2 regions of the Mesorhizobium sp. CNPSo 4684 genome follow, and region 2 is predicted to be linked to the other one. Evidence: riboswitches for the same ligand, from Rfam matches in the RefSeq annotation. Region 2 holds a riboswitch; the other holds the start of a gene.
The links. Region 2 has a riboswitch for thiamine pyrophosphate ahead of thiC (phosphomethylpyrimidine synthase ThiC). Riboswitches for the same ligand answer to the same signal wherever they lie in the genome.
Positions count from the first base shown of each region.

Region 1: another riboswitch for thiamine pyrophosphate. It lies ahead of AC04SG_RS18210 (YkoF family thiamine/hydroxymethylpyrimidine-binding protein); the one in region 2 lies ahead of thiC (phosphomethylpyrimidine synthase ThiC).

Region 1 covers NZ_JBWLUX010000018.1:9,873-18,483, forward strand. The annotation lists gene dinB (DNA polymerase IV) at 1-389, opposite strand, end outside; gene AC04SG_RS18145 (hypothetical protein) at 618-821, shown strand; gene AC04SG_RS18150 (hypothetical protein) at 1,300-2,061, shown strand; gene AC04SG_RS18155 (hypothetical protein) at 2,254-2,661, shown strand; gene AC04SG_RS18160 (hypothetical protein) at 2,931-3,152, shown strand; gene AC04SG_RS18165 (hypothetical protein) at 3,196-3,345, opposite strand; gene AC04SG_RS18170 (PRC-barrel domain containing protein) at 3,447-3,731, opposite strand; gene AC04SG_RS18175 (hypothetical protein) at 3,830-4,102, opposite strand; gene AC04SG_RS18180 (hypothetical protein) at 4,285-4,584, shown strand; gene AC04SG_RS18185 (DUF982 domain-containing protein) at 4,544-4,909, opposite strand; gene AC04SG_RS18190 (DUF1236 domain-containing protein) at 5,121-5,450, shown strand; gene AC04SG_RS18195 (hypothetical protein) at 5,535-5,738, shown strand; gene AC04SG_RS18200 (DUF2934 domain-containing protein) at 5,832-6,071, shown strand; gene AC04SG_RS18205 (hypothetical protein) at 6,201-6,566, opposite strand; TPP riboswitch at 6,752-6,864, shown strand; gene AC04SG_RS18210 (YkoF family thiamine/hydroxymethylpyrimidine-binding protein) at 6,855-7,463, shown strand; gene AC04SG_RS18215 (ABC transporter permease) at 7,719-8,552, shown strand; gene AC04SG_RS18220 (ABC transporter ATP-binding protein) at 8,549-8,611, shown strand, end outside.
Region 2 covers NZ_JBWLUX010000004.1:227,056-235,666, forward strand. The annotation lists partial or broken gene AC04SG_RS05390 (acyltransferase) at 1-53, shown strand, start outside; gene AC04SG_RS05395 (acyl carrier protein) at 338-619, shown strand; gene AC04SG_RS05400 (beta-ketoacyl-[acyl-carrier-protein] synthase family protein) at 621-1,829, shown strand; gene AC04SG_RS05405 (hydroxymethylpyrimidine/phosphomethylpyrimidine kinase) at 2,044-2,814, opposite strand; gene AC04SG_RS05410 (thiamine phosphate synthase) at 2,784-3,389, opposite strand; gene AC04SG_RS05415 (thiazole synthase) at 3,386-4,159, opposite strand; gene thiS (sulfur carrier protein ThiS) at 4,163-4,360, opposite strand; gene AC04SG_RS05425 (FAD-dependent oxidoreductase) at 4,344-5,327, opposite strand; gene thiC (phosphomethylpyrimidine synthase ThiC) at 5,324-7,141, opposite strand; TPP riboswitch at 7,252-7,363, opposite strand; gene AC04SG_RS05435 (LysR family transcriptional regulator) at 7,837-8,611, opposite strand, start outside.

The DNA.
Region 1 (8,611 bases), on a different contig from region 2:
AGTTCGGCCAATACACGCCGCCGCACCCTGGCGGCGATCTCGGCCGGCGACCCGAACAGATGCGTGCAGCCGGCGACATCGGCAAAGGCCTCGTCGATCGAGATGCGCTCGACCAGCGGCGTGAAATCGTCGAGCACTTTGATCGCGGCGTCGCCCAGCCTCTGGTACTCGCCGAAATTTCCGCCGACAAAGATCAACTGCGGGCAAAGCTCCCGCGCGCGCCGTCCCGGCATCCCGCCGCGGACGCCAAAAACCCTGGCCTCGTAGGATGCGGCCAGCACCACACCACCGCCAACGGCAATCGGCTTGCCCCTGAGCGACGGGTCAAGCAGCTGCTCGACCGAGGCATAGAAGGCATCGAGATCCGCATGCAGGATGGTGGGTTCCATCCCGGCCGTTCCTTTGGGCGTTGCAGCATTAGCCGCGTCTGTTGCTAGGGTGGTTTTGACGAACAAATAGAGAACAAACGGGGTCCGCTGTCAAGCGAGGCGCTTACCTCCGGTGAATTCGCTGGAGAACCGGCCGTCGATGGAGCCGCCTTGTCAGGGGCCGGGGGAACATTGTGTCTCGCCGCCGCGTTCATGGTCTCGTTGGGACATTGTTTCGTGGAGGCTGGTATGGGCCAGTTCGAGATGATCGACCTCGTCAGCGTCGTTGACGCCTGCACGAGCGATCGCGTTGCCGGACACTGCGTGTCGATGGCCAAGGCGGTGGAAGAATTGCGGGTGCTGACTGGCGATTTCGTGTCGCCGGACGAGGCGGTGGCCAATGCCCTGTCTGCGGTGGCGCTGAGGCGCGGCTGCGCCGTGCTGTTCCGATGAACAACCGGGCGCCGATATCCTGCTGATGCCATAGGGCCCAATGCCGCAAGCGCCTGAAAGGCGATGCCTTCGGGGCGACAATCGACCATCACCGATGCTCCGAACGCGTGGGTGCCGGCCCTCAATCCATCCGCGTCGAAAGCAGGCTCTGCAGGTGCTCGCTCATGTCGAATCCGTATTCGACACCTGTTCGGCAAATCACGCGACGGTCTTGGTTGCGACCTAAGTATCGCAGCAATTAGGCCTAAGGTCTGATCAGTATAGGGCGTCAGTCGCGCAAAGGGCCGATCCGCTCGGCGGTGTTCATATTTATCTTTATATATCAATTATTTACAAGATCTTGTCCAACCTTTTGCCGGTCGATTATCGCGTATCGCAACCACATTTATCTAAAGTTTACTCCATCGAATTAGCAAATTCTCATATGGCGCTGCTATAGCGAGTCGGCGGAGGTGGGCTATTCCCCCGAGGAGGTATTATGACATCCCGAAAAACCCTTTTGGCGGCGCTTGCCGCGTTTGCGCTCCTGGCCTCTCCGGCCCTGGCTGGTGCTGGTGGTAACGGTGGTGGCCACGGCCATGGTGGTGGCAACGGCGGCGGTAACGGCAATGGCGGCGGCAACGGCAATAGCGGCAGCGGCAAATCCGGCAACAGCGCTTCGCATGGCAAATCGGCATCGGCTCATGCCGGCAAGAAGGCCTCGACCGACGACCAGGCTGTCGATGACGTCGAAGTCGCCGCGACGCCCAAGGAAAAGAACATCCACGCCAAGCTTGGCCGGCTGAACTCGCTGCAACGCAACATCAACGCCTATATGAACTCCAAGAGCAAGAAGTTCGCCGGCGTGCAGGCTTATGTGACGGCGTCGGCAGTTGCCAAGAACGCCCAAGCCGCGGTTGACGAGGCAAATGCTGCGGTGACGGAAGCCCAGAACGCGGTGGCCGCCCAGCAGGCGGCCTTCGATGCGGCGCATGTGGATACGCCTCCAACGCCCGAGGAGCAGGCGGCCCAGGACGCAACGATGGCGGATCTGGAGGCCGCGGTCACGGATGCTGAAGCGGCGGCTGCCGCGGCGCAGACGGCTGCCGATACGGCTACCGCCAACATCCCATCGCTCGATGACGCACTCGCCGATATGGCCAACAAGCCGGTCGACCCCGAGGTCACCGACTGGGCCAACGGCGTGCTTGCCGACAAGATCGACCAGATGGCCGCCAAGCTGGCTCCGGCAACGCCGTAAGCCGATCGCGGCTGAAACGGCCCAATAGAACGACCATGCCGCCGGGTTCGCCCCGGCGGCTTTTTGACGGGCCGAGGGAACTGCCGGTCCCTGGGGGAAAAGCGTTACTAATCCAAAGGACGGTATGGAAAATCTTCACTCCTAAGTGTAGCCTTCGCGATGCTGGGGTAAACGGCATCGGGGGAGAACGACATGCCTAAGGTTTCAGAGCTCTTTTTCAAAACCGCCATCGTGTTCCTCATATTGGGAATTGCGGCCGGCCTGCAGATGGCCATCTCAGGCGATCACAGCGCCTTCCCGGCGCATGCGCATATCAACCTGCTGGGCTGGGTGACGAGCGCCATCTTCGGCGGTTATTACGCGCTCAATCCGCAAAAGGCGGCGCGCCGCATCGCCATGATCCACTACTGGCTCTATACGGCTGGCGTGGTGATCATGCTGCCGGCGCTCTACGTGATGTTGCAGGGAAACCCGGCGATTGAGCCTGTCGTTGCCGGCGGCTCGCTCATCGTCGCCGCTGCCGTTCTGATCTTTGCTTTCGTGGTTTTCTCACCCGAAACGGCACGTTCGGCCGTAGCCGTACCGTCGGCTTCTCGCTGACTGTCCGCGCAAGGTGATTGAAGTCTGACCCGCGTTGCGAATAGCGAGGCGGGTTGATTTGGCCTAATGGCCGCAGTCAGCGGTTGCGGCGCGTGCCGCCGCTTCGGCTGCCGGCCCCTCCCGTATTATTTAGTGACCATTTGGCGCTGGAACCTTCCCTGGTACCGCGCGTTGCCGCGACTGTATTCGTGCTGCCTTATAAATAGGCAGCACGAATACAGCTAAGCGGGCAAGGGGCAAAACAGGGTTGGGGGAGGAGCACGACCACCATGTCGAAAAGAGAAATCGGAACGTCCGCCTCACTGGGCCGACGCGTTGCCGATCTGAAGGCCAGGATGCGAAACGCCAGGATTACCGAATACGAGATGCAGGCCTTCCAGAAGGTCGCTGCCATCATGGGGGGTAGCGAAGGGTCCCTACGCATCGATGCCGACGACCTGATCGCGGCGTCCTTCGTCACCGAGGCGCTGGGCGATTCCGCATCGAATTGAAGGGTCCGGTCGGGCAACCGTCGGCACTCAAGCGGGATCGATCTCAATGGCGCTTGAAATACTGGACTTCGCGTTCGTGTTTTTCGGCCGCCTCGCGGCTGTCGAAGGTGCCGAGGTTGCGTCGTCGTCCGGTCTTTTCATCGACCTTGCGCGAATAGAGGCGGTATTTTCCTGATTTGAGTTTTCTGATCATCGGTCTCTCTCCCTGATCACCAGAGCGCCGCTGAAGCCAAACCGCCAGCACCTGGCGTGCCGAACGAAGGGCCCGGCGGCAGCCGGACCCTTCGAAAAATATCAGTCGCGATGCTCCGGCATCGCCTTGAGCTGGTCCTTGGTCCAACTGGTGACGGCGTGGACGTCGCCATCCTCGTCGCGCATGAAATCCAGCTGGTTGGTGGTGACCGCCACCGGCTTGGCGCCGATGCCAAGAAAGCCGCCGACGTCGATGACGACCTGACTGCCATGCAGATGATCGACAGAACCGATCTTCTCATCGTCAGGGCCATAGATGGTCGCGCCTTCGAGTATGTCAGGCGTCAGTTCCGTGCTGGCAAGTCGTGTGTGATGGGTGTGATCCATGACCGGTCTCCTCTGGGGTTGGACAATTTCCTAACCAGCGAACAGACGAAGAGTTCCGGTAAAACGCCACGGAAGTCCGGCGCAGACTGCTTCGAGCCTCACACTTCGTCGAAAGGACCACCGCGCCGCGCGGGGTCGCGACCAATGGCGGCTTCCTCGGCATCGTCAGGCAAGGCATCGTCACTATCCTGATAGGGGTTGTCGTCGTCTTCCTCGGGCAGGTCGCCTTCCTTCTCGACACCGGTGGTGTCCGGCAGGCTTTCTTCATCTGCGCCGTCGGGCAGGATCCTTGCGCCACGCAACGCATCCCAGTCCTGCTGGCGCGGCGTCGGGGTTTCCACTTCGTCGCTTGGTTTTCTACGCGGGTCCATAATTTCCTCCCTGGTCAGTGCTTGCATCGAGTAGGTGGAACTCGGCGCCGGCAAGCAGGTTCCCGAAACCGGTCCACCTTGCTTGGAACCACTTAGGAACCACGTGGGGGAACCACTTGGGGAACCAATTGCCGCTGGGCTGCATTTGCCAAAAGAACACGATTCCAGACGGAGACCGGACAATGAAGATTTTTGTTTTCTTGCCGTGCGCGCTGCTGGCACTTGCCGGGCCTGCCGCCGCGCAAGACGACGGCGAGGGTGCTCCTCCCGTGCCTTGCCAGGCGCAGCCCCAGGATGGCGGCCAGCAACCGCCTCCCGCCGATGCCGGCAATGGCAATTCGACCGCCGATCTTGGTTCTTGCGGCGGCGTGCTGCGGCCGCCGCCCAGCGGTGACCAGGGCATGACGCAGCCGCCGCCGGACGAGGGCAAAACACCGGTGATCAAGCCCGGCGAGGTGCCTGTGCAGCCACCGAAGCAATGATCCCGCTTGAGGTCTCTACAGTGTGGACCGGGGGCCAGCCAGTTCCAGCCTTGGCCAGGCGCAGCGCCGTCACCGGATCAATGCCGGTCCAGGCAATGCCGGCCGTCTCCGTAAAGGCTGTGAAAGCCCGCAGCGCCTGGTCCTTGGTCACGTGTCCAGCCCTGGCCATTTCGCAGGCCCTCAGCGCCGTTTCGTAAATCTTGCCGTTCCTGGCGTGCGGCCATTCCTGAAGGAAATTCTGCATCTCGGCCAGCGTCGTGATGTCGCGTCGGAACCCGGCGCCGACGGCAATTGCCACGGGATTTTGCAGCCGCATATCGTCCATTTTGAAAGTCTCCTGAGGATCATCCTCCAATGCGAATCATGCCCGTGCGGTTCCAGCCGCAATGGCGGATGGGACCGATCAATTAGTCTCCACTTACGGAACTAGACCGTACCCGAGGCGTTTGCCTCCTGGAGCCCGCCAATTTGATCCGTGATGTTTTCGCCTCGTGCGGGAGCTCGGCGGAGCTCGCCAACAACGATAGGAGACGAAGATGAAAACCGTCCTTATTCCAGCAGTCGCCGGGCTCGCCATGATCGCAGGTCTCGGTGTTGCCGCGGGCGACGAGGTCATTGTCACGCAGCCGGCGCGGCAGCAGGTGATCATCACCCCCGAGCAGCGCACGGTCGTGCACCAATACGTTAAAAAACATCCGCTGGCCTCGGTCAGTCTTCTCGGCGTCGAGTTGAATGTCGGCTCAGCCTTGCCCGACACTGTCGAGCTGCAGGAGGTTCCTGACGTTCAGTATAGATACGCTGTTGTCGACAACCATACAGTGTTGGTCGATCCCAGCACCCGCAGGATCGTCGAGGTGGTCGAATAGGCCACCTGACCGAACCACCAATATGGCCTTGTCGTTCATCCCAATGAGGGGCGGCAGGGCCGAATGATGAAAGGAGCATCGCCCATGTTGCCGCATGTCCAGACAAACGTGGCGGCGTGTTGCGACAAGCTGTTGGCTGAGCGCAGCACCGCGCTGTTGTCGATGAAGGAAGCGATTGCGCTCTTGCGGGAGCGCACCGGCACGGATCGGTCGGATGCCGACCTCGCCGGGTTGATCACCAAGAAAGCGGCGCTGCTCGGCGTTGCGGTCGTTTCCGATCCGCATTGAAAGCAGCTCGTCACTCAAGACGCCGGCTCAAATTTCGGCTAATGTTTTCGTGGAATCTGGACCTAACCATCGGACCCAACCACGGAGGCTTAAGTGACGGACGACAGACAGGACCGCATTCGCCAGCGCGCACATGAGATTTGGGAACAGGCCGGCCGCCCAGAAGGCGCGCATCAGGAGCACTGGGAACAGGCCACGGCCGAAATAGATGGTGCGGCCGCCAAACCGAAGAAGACGGCGAAGAAGGCCGCTGCGAAGCCCGTCAAGGCCGCCGCCAAGCCCAAGGCTGCAAAGCCGGCCGCCGCAATGTCCGGCAAGGCCAAGTTGAAATAGGCAAGGGCAGAATTCGCCTGGGCGGCCCCGTTCTGGACGTCGCCGTTCGGCCCGCCAGGGTCTCTTAACCCGACGAATTGCGCCTCCACGGGGAGCGCAACGCATTGTGCATGAAGATCGCGTGATGCCCTATGCCTCCCAGGCATAACTCGACAGGGCAAAGCGGATACCGGCAGCTGTCATGACCAGTTCGCATTCGGTGATCTGGCGCAGGTGGCGCAGATAGCGCGCCACCGTCTGCGGCAGCCAGCCGGCGCAGGCTTCGACATAGGCGCGGCTGTGAACGAGCGTGCCGGTCGACAGCCTCTCGTCCTTCTCGGCAATCACTTTCAAATATTGCCGGATGAAACGAATATCGTCGGCGATGTCCTGGCTGGCCATTCGCCATGCTCCGGCAACGCGTTCGCGCTGGTCGAGCGACAAGGGCGGCAGCAGCGGCAGTGACAACAGCGGGCGGGAGAGGTCGGCGAAGGCGCCATGGTTCGCTGTGCTCACGGAATTCCCCTTGTTGAAAGGAAATATCGTACTTTATGTACGATATTTCGTCAAGGATGACGCGTACAATTTGAACGAATTCAAATGATGCGGATTTTCCTGAAGCCAAGAAACCTGGCCCAACACACTTCGCGATGACAGTCGAAAAATACTCTTCCCCAATGCCTCGAACAGTGCTTTAACCCGCCCATCCACAGGGGTGCTCCGTACGGTCGGGGCTGAGATGAGGGCGGCAAGCCTTCGGACCCTAAAGCTGATCTGGATAATACCAGCGGAGCGAGGCGGGCGATGTTTTCCGGTGCACAGATTTCCCTTTATCCCATGACCGACGATTTCGTCGGCGTCATCCTTGGCGCGCTCGGCGCGCTCGATCCCTGGCGCGACCGGCTGCGGATCGAGACCGACGACATCTCGACGCTTCTGGTCGGGCCGCCCGAGGTGTTGTTTCCAGCCATGCGCGACCTGTTCGTGGCGGCGGCCAAAGGCGGCAAGCACTGCGTGCTTTCGGCTGCGGTTTCGCGTGGCTGTCCAGGTGAGCCCGACGATCCGATCTGCCGCTCGCAGGAAATCGCCGGACCCGCCATTCCGCTGGAGGAGCGCAAGATCGCCGCGATCCGCGCCGTCCAGGCCACGCCATTGACCGACCAGCCGGTTGCGGCGCAGTTCTCGCTCGATGTGATGGGCACGGGCGACCATATGGACGAGATCTATGGCTGCGTCGATTTCCTGAAGCAGTCCGGCGTCTTTGAACGCTCGAAGAACTTCTGCACCAAACTGCGTGGCGATGCCGGCGCGGTGTTTGCGACGCTGGGTGAAGCCTTCTGCCGCTTCGGCCCCGGCGCCGGCCACGTCACCCTCGACATCACGATTTCGGCGAACAGCCCGAGCGCCGTCTGAGCCGCGGCTCAAGCGTCGTTCATCGAGGATATTGCCGTGGCTGTTTCGTTCAACCCATCGCGTGGGGGAGATGCCCCCGACCCCTCGGTACAAAGAGGAGGGGAGCCATTGGCGATTGGCGAAGACCGCGATGCAAGTGAATCTCCCCCCTTGAGGGGGAGATGGCCGGCAGGCCAGAGGGGGTTCCAGCGCGTGGAGCGCCGACGCTCTTTTCGCATCGGCAAGTCGTGGGCGCTCTATGGCCGGCGACCCCCTCTGTCGCCTTCGGCGACATCTCCCCCTCGAGGGGGGAGATCAGCCCCCGCCATCGCCAAGGCCATCCCCGCCGCCATCTCCTTCACCCTGCTCCTCGCGGCCTGGGAGATCTACGCCGGCTACGGTGGCGCAGCGCCCACCATGCTGCCGGCGCCGTCGCGCGTGTTGCTGCAGGCCTGGGAGAATCGCGCCGCCCTTGCCGAAAACACGCTGCCGACCATCCGCGCCACGCTTGCCGGCTTTGCCTGCTCGTTGGTGGCTGCTTTCCTGCTTTCGGCGCTGGTCGATTTTCTGGCCCCGCTGCGCCGCGCGCTCTTCCCGCTGCTGATCGTCAGCCAGACCTTGCCGCTGGTCGCCATCGCGCCGCTCATCGTGCTGTGGTTCGGCTTCGGGCTGATGCCGAAAATCCTGCTCGTCGCACTGGTCACTTTCTTCCCGATGATGGTGGCGTTGGTCGAAGGCTACGCTGCCACGAGCAAGGAGATTGCCCAGATGCTCGCCGCCATGGGGGCAGGGCGCTGGCGCATCTTCTGGCTGGCGCGGTTGCCTTCGGCGCTGCCCTATTTCTTCGCCGGTTTGAGGATCTCGATTACTTACGCCGTGGTCGGCGCGATCTTCGCTGAATATGCGGGGGCGGCGAAGGGATTGGGCATCTACATGCTCAACGCCAAGAACAATTTCCGCCCCGATCTGGTGCTCGCCGCGGTCGCCGTCAGCGCGGCGCTCACGCTTGCTTTGTTCGGCCTTGCGGTGCTCATCCAACGCCTCGCCATGCCCTGGGAAGATGCGGGGAGCGAGAGCCGCGACGGCAAGCCTTCGGGAGTGAGCCGATGACCCGGCTCGAACTCCGCGATATCAGCAAAAGCTTCGGCGCGCTGGAGGTGCTCGCGGGC
Region 2 (8,611 bases):
ATGAATTGCATCTGGCAGACCATTTCGAACTCTCCGACATCTTCCGAAGGACCTAGGACCGACTACCTCGACGCAAAGCCATTGGCGGTTGAGACGTTTGACGACGATCCACGTTGCACACCGAGTTTCGATGTGCTGGCGCAAACTCAGTTGCCGGCCGACGTTTTTCTCCATCTTCCGTCGCAGACCCGCCGGAACTCATCTCGTCTCTGTAATCAAAAATCCAATTGGTTTTGGTGAGTGGCACAAGGCGGGTTAGAGACGATTTCGCTTGCCGTCTGGCTGGAAGAAGGGTGCGCGACCACGTCAAAAGGCGTTATCAAGGAAAGGAGATAGAATGGCTGATCAATTCACAACGGGAGTCAATGCCACTATCAAGAACCGCGTCGAATCGGAGCGCGGCGAGGTAACGACTGCGTCCCTCACCGGGGAAATAACGACTGCCACGGACCTGACCCGGCTCGGGGTCGATTCGCTGGGTCTGACTGATGTCTTGTGGGATTTGGAGCAGGCCTACGGCATCCAGATCGGAATGAACTCGACCGACGCCTGGTCGAACCTGAAGAATGTCGGCGACGTGGTGGAACCCTTCTGCGGCTTGCTCGCCAAGGAGGCCTGATATGGACAGGCGAGTCGTTATTACTGGGATGGGCGGGCTTTGCGGGCTAGGCAACAACGCCGCCTCCATCTGGAAAGAGATGCGCGAAGGCCGCTCCGCCATCGGTCCGATAGCCACTCCCGAGCTTCGTGGGCTGAAGGGCACTGTCGGCACCGAGATCAAGGTGCTGCCCGAGCACGACATTGAGCGCAAGCAGCTGGTCACCATGGACCGCTTAGGCTTGCTCGCTGTGCTTGCGGCGCGCGAAGCCATGCAACACGCTGGGCTTTCCTGCGGCGAGGGAAATCCCTATCGCTTCGGTGCGACAGTGGGCGTCTGCGGCTGGGGCTGGGGAACGGTCGAAGAAACCTACCGAGCGCTCCTTTTGGACGGCGCGAAGCGTGCTGGCATCTACTCTGCACCAAAGAGGTTGCAGCGCGCCGCTGCCAGCCAGGTCAGCATTAGCCTCGGCCTGCGCGGGCCAGTGTTTGGCGTCGCTTCCGCATGCGCTTCAGCCAACCATGCGATCGCTTCGGCGGCGGATCAGATTAGGCTGGGGCGCGCCGACGTGATGCTTGCCGGAGGCGCCGAAGCGCCACTCGCATGGTTTATGGTGAAGGCATGGGAAGCGATGCGCGCGCTCGCTCCAGATACTTGCCGGCCCTTTTCTGCCGACCGGAAGGGAGTGGTGCTAGGCGAGGGTGCGGGCATAGCCGTCCTAGAAAGCTATGAACATGCAGCGGCGCGCGGTGCCACGATGCTTGCCGAGATCGCGGGCATCGGCCTTTCCAGCGATGCCTTCCACGTTGTCGCGCCGTCTATCGAGGGGCCGGCGTCGGCGATGCACGCTTGCCTCGCCGACGCGGGGCTGAATGCCGAGGACGTGGACTACCTCAACGCCCATGGCACCGGCACCAAGGCCAATGATCAGACCGAGACGGCGGCAATCAAGCGAGTCTTCGCAGACCATGCCTATTCGATGTCTGTCTCGTCCACCAAATCCATGCACGCGCATTGCCTTGGCGCAGCGAGCGCACTTGAAATGATTGCCTGCGTGATGGCGATCCAGGAGGGGGTCGTGCCGCCGACCGCCAATTATCGCGAGCCAGACCCCGATTGTGATCTCGACGTCACGCCCAACGTCCCGCGAGAGCGCAAGGTGCGCGTGGCACTCAGCAATGCTTTCGCCATGGGCGGCATGAACGCAGTTCTGGCATTCAGGAAGGTTTAGAAGGCATGCGCGGTATTAGGTAGCAGTCACTAGACCAAAAATGGCTGCTTAGCGCATGGCCTTCCGCCAGCCAGCCGCGCGCGCAGCATCTTCCGAACAGAACCAATGGGCGTCGAATTGGCCGGGTTCGATCTCTCGTCATCTTCGCGCTGTGCTCCAATTCCTTTGTCTCCTCAGCGGCCAAGCGCTTAGCCTCCACGCCTCAGACGCTTGGTCATGCGGATCGAGCAAGGGCATCGAACACGTATTGTTTGGCTGCGCGCACGCTTGCTTCAAGAAAGGCGCCGAGAGCAAGAGAGGCGGTGACGGCGCTGGATAGCATACAGCCTGTTCCTCGCATGCCTTTGGCCAGCCGAGGCGCCGCGAACCGAACCGTTGAGCAGTTCGGCTGCACCAGGATATCGACAGACTGTCTGTCCTGCGCGTGGCCTCCCTTGACGAGCACAGCGGTCCGTACGGCAGCCGACAGTTCCTCGCCTTGAAGGCGGGCTCTTTCTTCATCAGGCGCCAAGTCCGAACCGTTCAGTCTCGCCAGTTCGACCAGGTTGGGCGTGACGAGCCGGCAGGCAGGCATCAGGTCGCGGCGCAATGCACCGATGGCATCGTCTTGAAGAAGCACTCGTCCCGAAGTTGAGGCCAATACCGGGTCGAGGACCACTGGCACTCGGCTGTAGTCTGCCAAGACAGCGCCGACCGCCTCGATCGCAGCCTTCGTCCCCAGCATGCCGATCTTGACCGCCGCGACCGTGTTCGCGGCAAAGGCCGCGTGCATCTGCGCGGCGATCAGCTCCGACGGCATCTGCTCGATCCGCTCCACGGCTTCGTGCGTCTGGACGGTAACGGCCGTGACGGCGAGGCAACTGCGCAATCCAAAGGCGGCGACGGTCTCCACGTCGCGGGCTATTCCGGCGCCGCCGCTCGAATCCGAGCCGGCGACGATCAGCACATACGGCGTCATCGCCATTGCGCCGTTGCCGCCAGCCATTCCAGCGCACGTGCCTCGGGATGCGCGTTGCGCGTGATGTCGGTCACGACCGCGGCGCTGTCGGCCCCTTGAGCGAAGACACCGGCAACGCGCTCGACGGTAAGCCCGCCAATGGCGACGAGTGGAAGGTCGCCGACACGTTGCTTCCAAATGGCGATGCGGTCCAGTCCCTGCGGGGTCCATTTCATCGCTTTGAGGACGGTCGGGTAGATTGGGCCAAGCGCGACATAGTCCGGCTCGGCGTGAAGCGCGGTTTCCAGTTCGGCGTCGTCATGGGTGCTCAGGCCGAGCCGCAGGCCCGCCTTGCGGATAGCCTTCACATCGGCTTCGGCGAGGTCTTCCTGGCCGAGATGGACGAAATCGCAACCCTCCTCGATCGCGAGGCGCCAATAATCATTGACGATGAGCTGGCAGCCGTGGCGTTCGCATACCGCTTTTGAAGTGCGGATCTCCCGGCGCAGCGAAGCTTCGTCCCGGTCCTTGACGCGCAGTTGCACCAGTTTAATGCCGAGCGGCACCAGACGTTCGATCCATGCGGCGGAATCGACGATCAGATAGAATGGGTCGATTTTCATGAGAACGCCGCCATGCCGATGATGGGGGTGGAGGGGACGGCCATGTCGCGCGGTTCGATCACACCGGCGCGATATGCCTCATGGCCCGCCTCCACCGCCTTGGCGAAGGCCGTGGCCATGGCGACGGGATTGCCTGCCTTGGCTATTGCCGTGTTGAGCAGCACCGCGTCGTAGCCGAGCTCCATTAGGGCCGCAGCGTGCGAGGGCCGGCCGATGCCGGCATCGACGATCAGCGGAATGCCGGGAAAATGGCCACGCAGGCTTCGCAGCGCATCGGGATTTTGAGGCCCGCGCGCGGAACCTATCGGCGCGCACCAGGGCATCAACAGCGTGCAGCCGGCGTCAAGCAGGCGCTCGGCAACGACAAGGTCGTCGGTCGTATACGGGAAGACATTGAAGCCTTCCGCAGCGAGAATTTTTGCGGCTTCAACCAGCCCAAAGACATCAGGCTGCAGAGTATCGTGGTTGCCCATCAATTCAAGCTTGATCCAGTCGGTGCCGAACACCTCGCGCGCCATCCGTGCTGTCGTGACGGCCTCCTTGACCGAATGGCAGCCGGCGGTGTTGGGCAGGATGCGAACACCTAGCGACTGGACCAGCAACCAGAACTGGCCGCCCGCCTTGCCGCCCGAGCTCTCTCGGCGAAGGGAAACGGTGACGATCTCGGTGCCGGACGCCTGCACCGCCTCGGCCATGACGGCAGGCGAGGGGTAGAGTGCGGTGCCAAGCAGGAGGCGGGACGAGAGTTTCTGTCCGTAGAGTTCGAGCATGGATCAGCCCCCCTTCATCGGTGACAGGATTTCGATGAGGTCGCCGTCGGCCAGTCGGCAGCTATCGCGCTGCTTGGCCGGCACGACGTCGCCGTTCAGTGCGGTGGCGAGCCAGCTACCCTGGAAGTCGAGTTCGATAAGCAACGCGGCGAGCGTCTCGGCCGCGACTTCATGGCGCTGGCCGTTAACGGTGAGCTTCAAGGGCAAACTCCTTTGCTGCACGGTTTCCAAGGATGATGTCGGCTGCTTGGCGTGCCATGGCTGGCGCGAGCAGGAAGCCATGGCGGTAGAGGCCATTGATGCGAATATTCCTCCCGTCCCGCTCGAGGCGAGGCAGATTGTCGGCAAAAGCGGGGCGCACGCCGACGCCCGTTTCGACCAGCTCGGCTTCGCCGAAAGCAGGATGCAACGTGTAGGCGGCGCTGAGCAGCTCCATGGTCGACCGTGCGGTGATTAGGCCCGTGGCATCGGACTCGATCATCGTCGCGCCGACCATGAAGAGGTTTTCAGAGCGCGGCACGACATAGATCGGGATGCGCGGATGAAGCAGTCGCACCGGCCGGGCGAGCGAAATCTCATCTGTTCTCAGGATGAGCATCTCGCCCCGCACGCCGCGCAACGCGATGCGCCTGTCGGCCATGCCGGTGCAGTCCACCTCGACATCCGCGGGTCCGGATCCCGCGCAACCGCCGAACTCGAGGTGCGCGCCCATGCCGAGCAGCTTATCGCGAAGGGCAAGCAACGCCTTGCGCGGGTCGAGATGCGCTTCCTGGGCGAAGTACAGCCCGCGCCCGAACCGGCCTCCGAGCACTGGCTCGAGTGCTGCGATTCCGCTAGCGTCGAGCTGTTTGAAGCCGGACGTGCGGCGGCCGAACCGGTCCAGTTCGCCGGTATCGCGGGCCGGCGCCAAGACCAGCGTGCCGTTGCGGGAGACATGGCCGGGTAATGCCGCATCCCACCAATCGGCCGCGCTGCGCCCAAGCGTGAGAACCATCTCTTCGGCGCTCTCTCGCTCGCACCATGGCGCGAGCATGCCGCCGGCTTGCCATGAGGCATTGCCGGCGATCTTCTCACGTTTCTCGCTGATGATCACATCAGCGCGGCGCGTTGCCAGCTCGTGCGCGAGCGTCAACCCGGCAACGCCCGCGCCGTGAATCAGTACCTTCATGGCGTGTCCATGCGCTCTGCGGTGCCATCGACAGGCATGTAGAGATCGCCCCCGTCCCGATACTTCGCCGCCATGGCCGCGAGCCCTTCCTTCTGCGCTTCAGCGCGGATGTCGTGCGAGATCCGCATCGAGCAGAACTTGGGTCCGCACATGGAGCAGAAATGCGCCACCTTGTGCGCCTCCTTCGGAAGCGTTTCGTCATGGAAGGCGCGTGCCGTCTCAGGATCGAGCGAGAGGTTGAACTGGTCCTCCCACCTGAACTCGAAGCGCGCCCGCGACAGCGCGTCGTCCCTGACCTTGGCCGCCGGATGGCCCTTGGCGAGGTCCGCGGCATGAGCGGCTATTCGGTAGGTGATGACGCCGGTCTTGACGTCGTCGCGGTCCGGCAGGCCGAGATGCTCCTTCGGCGTGACATAGCAAAGCATCGCCGTCCCGAACCAGCCGATCATCGCCGCACCAATGCCGCTTGTGATGTGGTCATATCCCGGCGCGATGTCGGTGGTGAGCGGCCCCAACGTGTAGAATGGCGCTTCGCCACAGACCGCCAGCTGCTTGTCCATGTTCTCCTTGATCTTATGCATCGGCACATGGCCTGGACCCTCGATCATCACCTGGCAGTCCTTGGCCCAGGCGATCTTCGTCAACTCACCAAGCGTTTCCAGTTCGGCAAATTGCGCCGCGTCGTTGGCATCTGCGATCGAGCCTGGACGAAGGCCATCGCCGAGCGAGAAGGCAACGTCATAGGCTCTGGAGATGTCGCAGATCTCGTCGAAATGCTCGTAGAGAAAGCTCTCCTTGTGGTGGTGCAGGCACCATTTGGCCATGATCGAGCCGCCACGGGAGACGATGCCGGTGACGCGGTCGACGGTCAGCGGGATGTAGTGAAGGCGCACGCCGGCATGGATGGTAAAGTAGTCGACGCCCTGTTCGGCCTGCTCGATCAGCGTGTCGCGATAGACCTCCCAGGTCAGGTCTTCGGCGATGCCGCCGACCTTCTCCAGCGCCTGATAGAGCGGCACCGTGCCGATCGGCACCGGTGAGTTGCGCACGATCCATTCGCGGATATTGTGGATGTTGCGGCCTGTCGACAGGTCCATCACCGTGTCGGCGCCCCAGCGGATCGCCCACACCATCTTTTCGACCTCCTCGGCCATCGAGGAAGTGACGGCGGAATTGCCGATATTGGCGTTGATCTTCACCAGGAAATTGCGGCCGATGATCATCGGCTCGCTTTCGGGATGGTTGATGTTGGCAGGGATGATGGCGCGGCCTCGCGCCACCTCGTCGCGCACGAATTCCGGCGTCACGAAATCCGGAATCACGGCGCCGAAGCTTTCACCGTCGCGTTGAAGCTTCGAACGCAACTGCTCTCGGCCAAGATTTTCGCGGATGGCGACGAATTCCATTTCCGGCGTGATGATGCCGGCGCGCGCATAGGCGAGCTGGGTCACGGCGCGGCCGGCGGCGCGCAATGGCCGGTTGCGTACCGGGAATTCTGGCGTCAGGCGATCGGCGGAGACAAAGCCATTGTCTTCTGGCTTGATCGTGCGGCCCTCGTGGCGCTCCACATCGCCGCGTGCCTCTATCCATGTCTCGCGCAGCCGCGGCAGGCCGCGCTCGATATCGGTTTTCACCGTTGCGTCGGTGTAGGGACCCGACGAATCGTAAACCGTGACCGGCGGCTCGCCGGCGCTCGGGTGCACCGAGATCTCGCGCATCGGCACCCGAAGGGCCGGGTGAAGCTGCCCGGGCTTGTGGACCTTTTTCGAAGCGGGAAGTTCGCCGACTGTGACAGTCGGAGTATGGGCATTCATGGGTGAGCCTCCTCGCTCGAGCGCAACGGAGATCCAGTCCACGCGATGAGGACGACGTGACTTCGCTTGGAAAATGGGCATTGCCCGAATGCCGGAGCCGGATTGCCGACCCGCGAAGCCTCGCACCGTCCCTACGCCAGTATGAACTGGATCAGGTTCAACGGGTCACTGCGCACTCTAGCAGTATCTCAGCCCCTTGCCGGGACTCCCCTGGTGAGACGCGCAGGTTGGACGATCCGAAGCCGACCTGTCAACTCCCAGAGCGAGATGCGCATCTTACTAATACGACCAAATCCTCGGTCGAAGTGGCCGCCGCGAAGGCGTCGATCGGCCGGGTGACAGCCTACCGCACCGGGCACGGTCTCCGACTTCCCTCGCTGAGGAAGCCGCCCAGTAGCGCCGTCCGCGATGCACTCGAGCCCTGTATTTAATGCCGAGGTCGCTCCCGAGATCCGGGCGGTCACGGTTTAGAGATGCTGCGGCGGCGCCTGCGAGGCGAAGTTGCACCAGCGGAATTCGGAATCGAAATCGATGTCGACCGGCAGCCGCGAGCCGCTCGACCAGTATCTGCCGATCACACTGCCAGATAGCAGAAGGAAATAGTCAAGTGGGTTGGCGCTGCGCAGGCGATGGCGAGTATCACGTTGCGCCTCCTGGCCTAGATGACAGGTGGCCACTCGCCGCAAACGCGCTAGTCAAATGGCAGGGTCCGGCGCTGGCGCTAGGCGAGATGCCTCCTCCAACAAAGTCTTCCGCATCCAGATGCTTGCTGGGTCGCCATTGTGAAGCGCAGGCCACTGCATCGTCAGAGTCAACGGGGGCAACGAGAACGGAAGTCTGACGACCCGCAGCGGTAGCGTTTTTGCGAAATGCTCAACCAGCCTCAACGGCATGGTCCCCAGGCGACTGGTGCCCGGTAGCATAGGAGCGATCATGCTGAACCCCTGCACGACCACCTCGGCACGCCTCTTGAGGCCATGCTCAATCAAAAACCACTCGTCAACGGATGCTCTGAGCGAGCGTCCGAATTTGGCCACGACGTGGCCCATTGACATGTATTTCTCGAATGTGAGCTTCCTAGTCAGTTCCTTGTTTGTCCAACAGCTGACACAGACGAATGAATCGTCGAAAAGCTTCGCTTTGGGATGTGCGTCTGACATGTACAAGTCCGGAAGGACCAGAAAATCGGCTTCACCGCGCCGGAAAAGTTCTTCCGGGTTGTCAGTCAGAGGCAGGAACTCGAAGCTGACGAAAGGGGCTTCTTGCGCAACACGCTCAACCACTTTCTGGAAGAAAATGATCGTCGTGTAATCAGAAACTATAATCCTGAACCGGCGGTCGGATTTCTTGGGATCAAATTCTTCCCAAGAAATAATCGAGAGCTGAATATGTAGCAGCGCCTCGCGAACCGGGGAGGAGAGCGCCTCGGCTCGCGGTGTCGGGATGAGTTCGCGGCCTCTCATTGTAAAC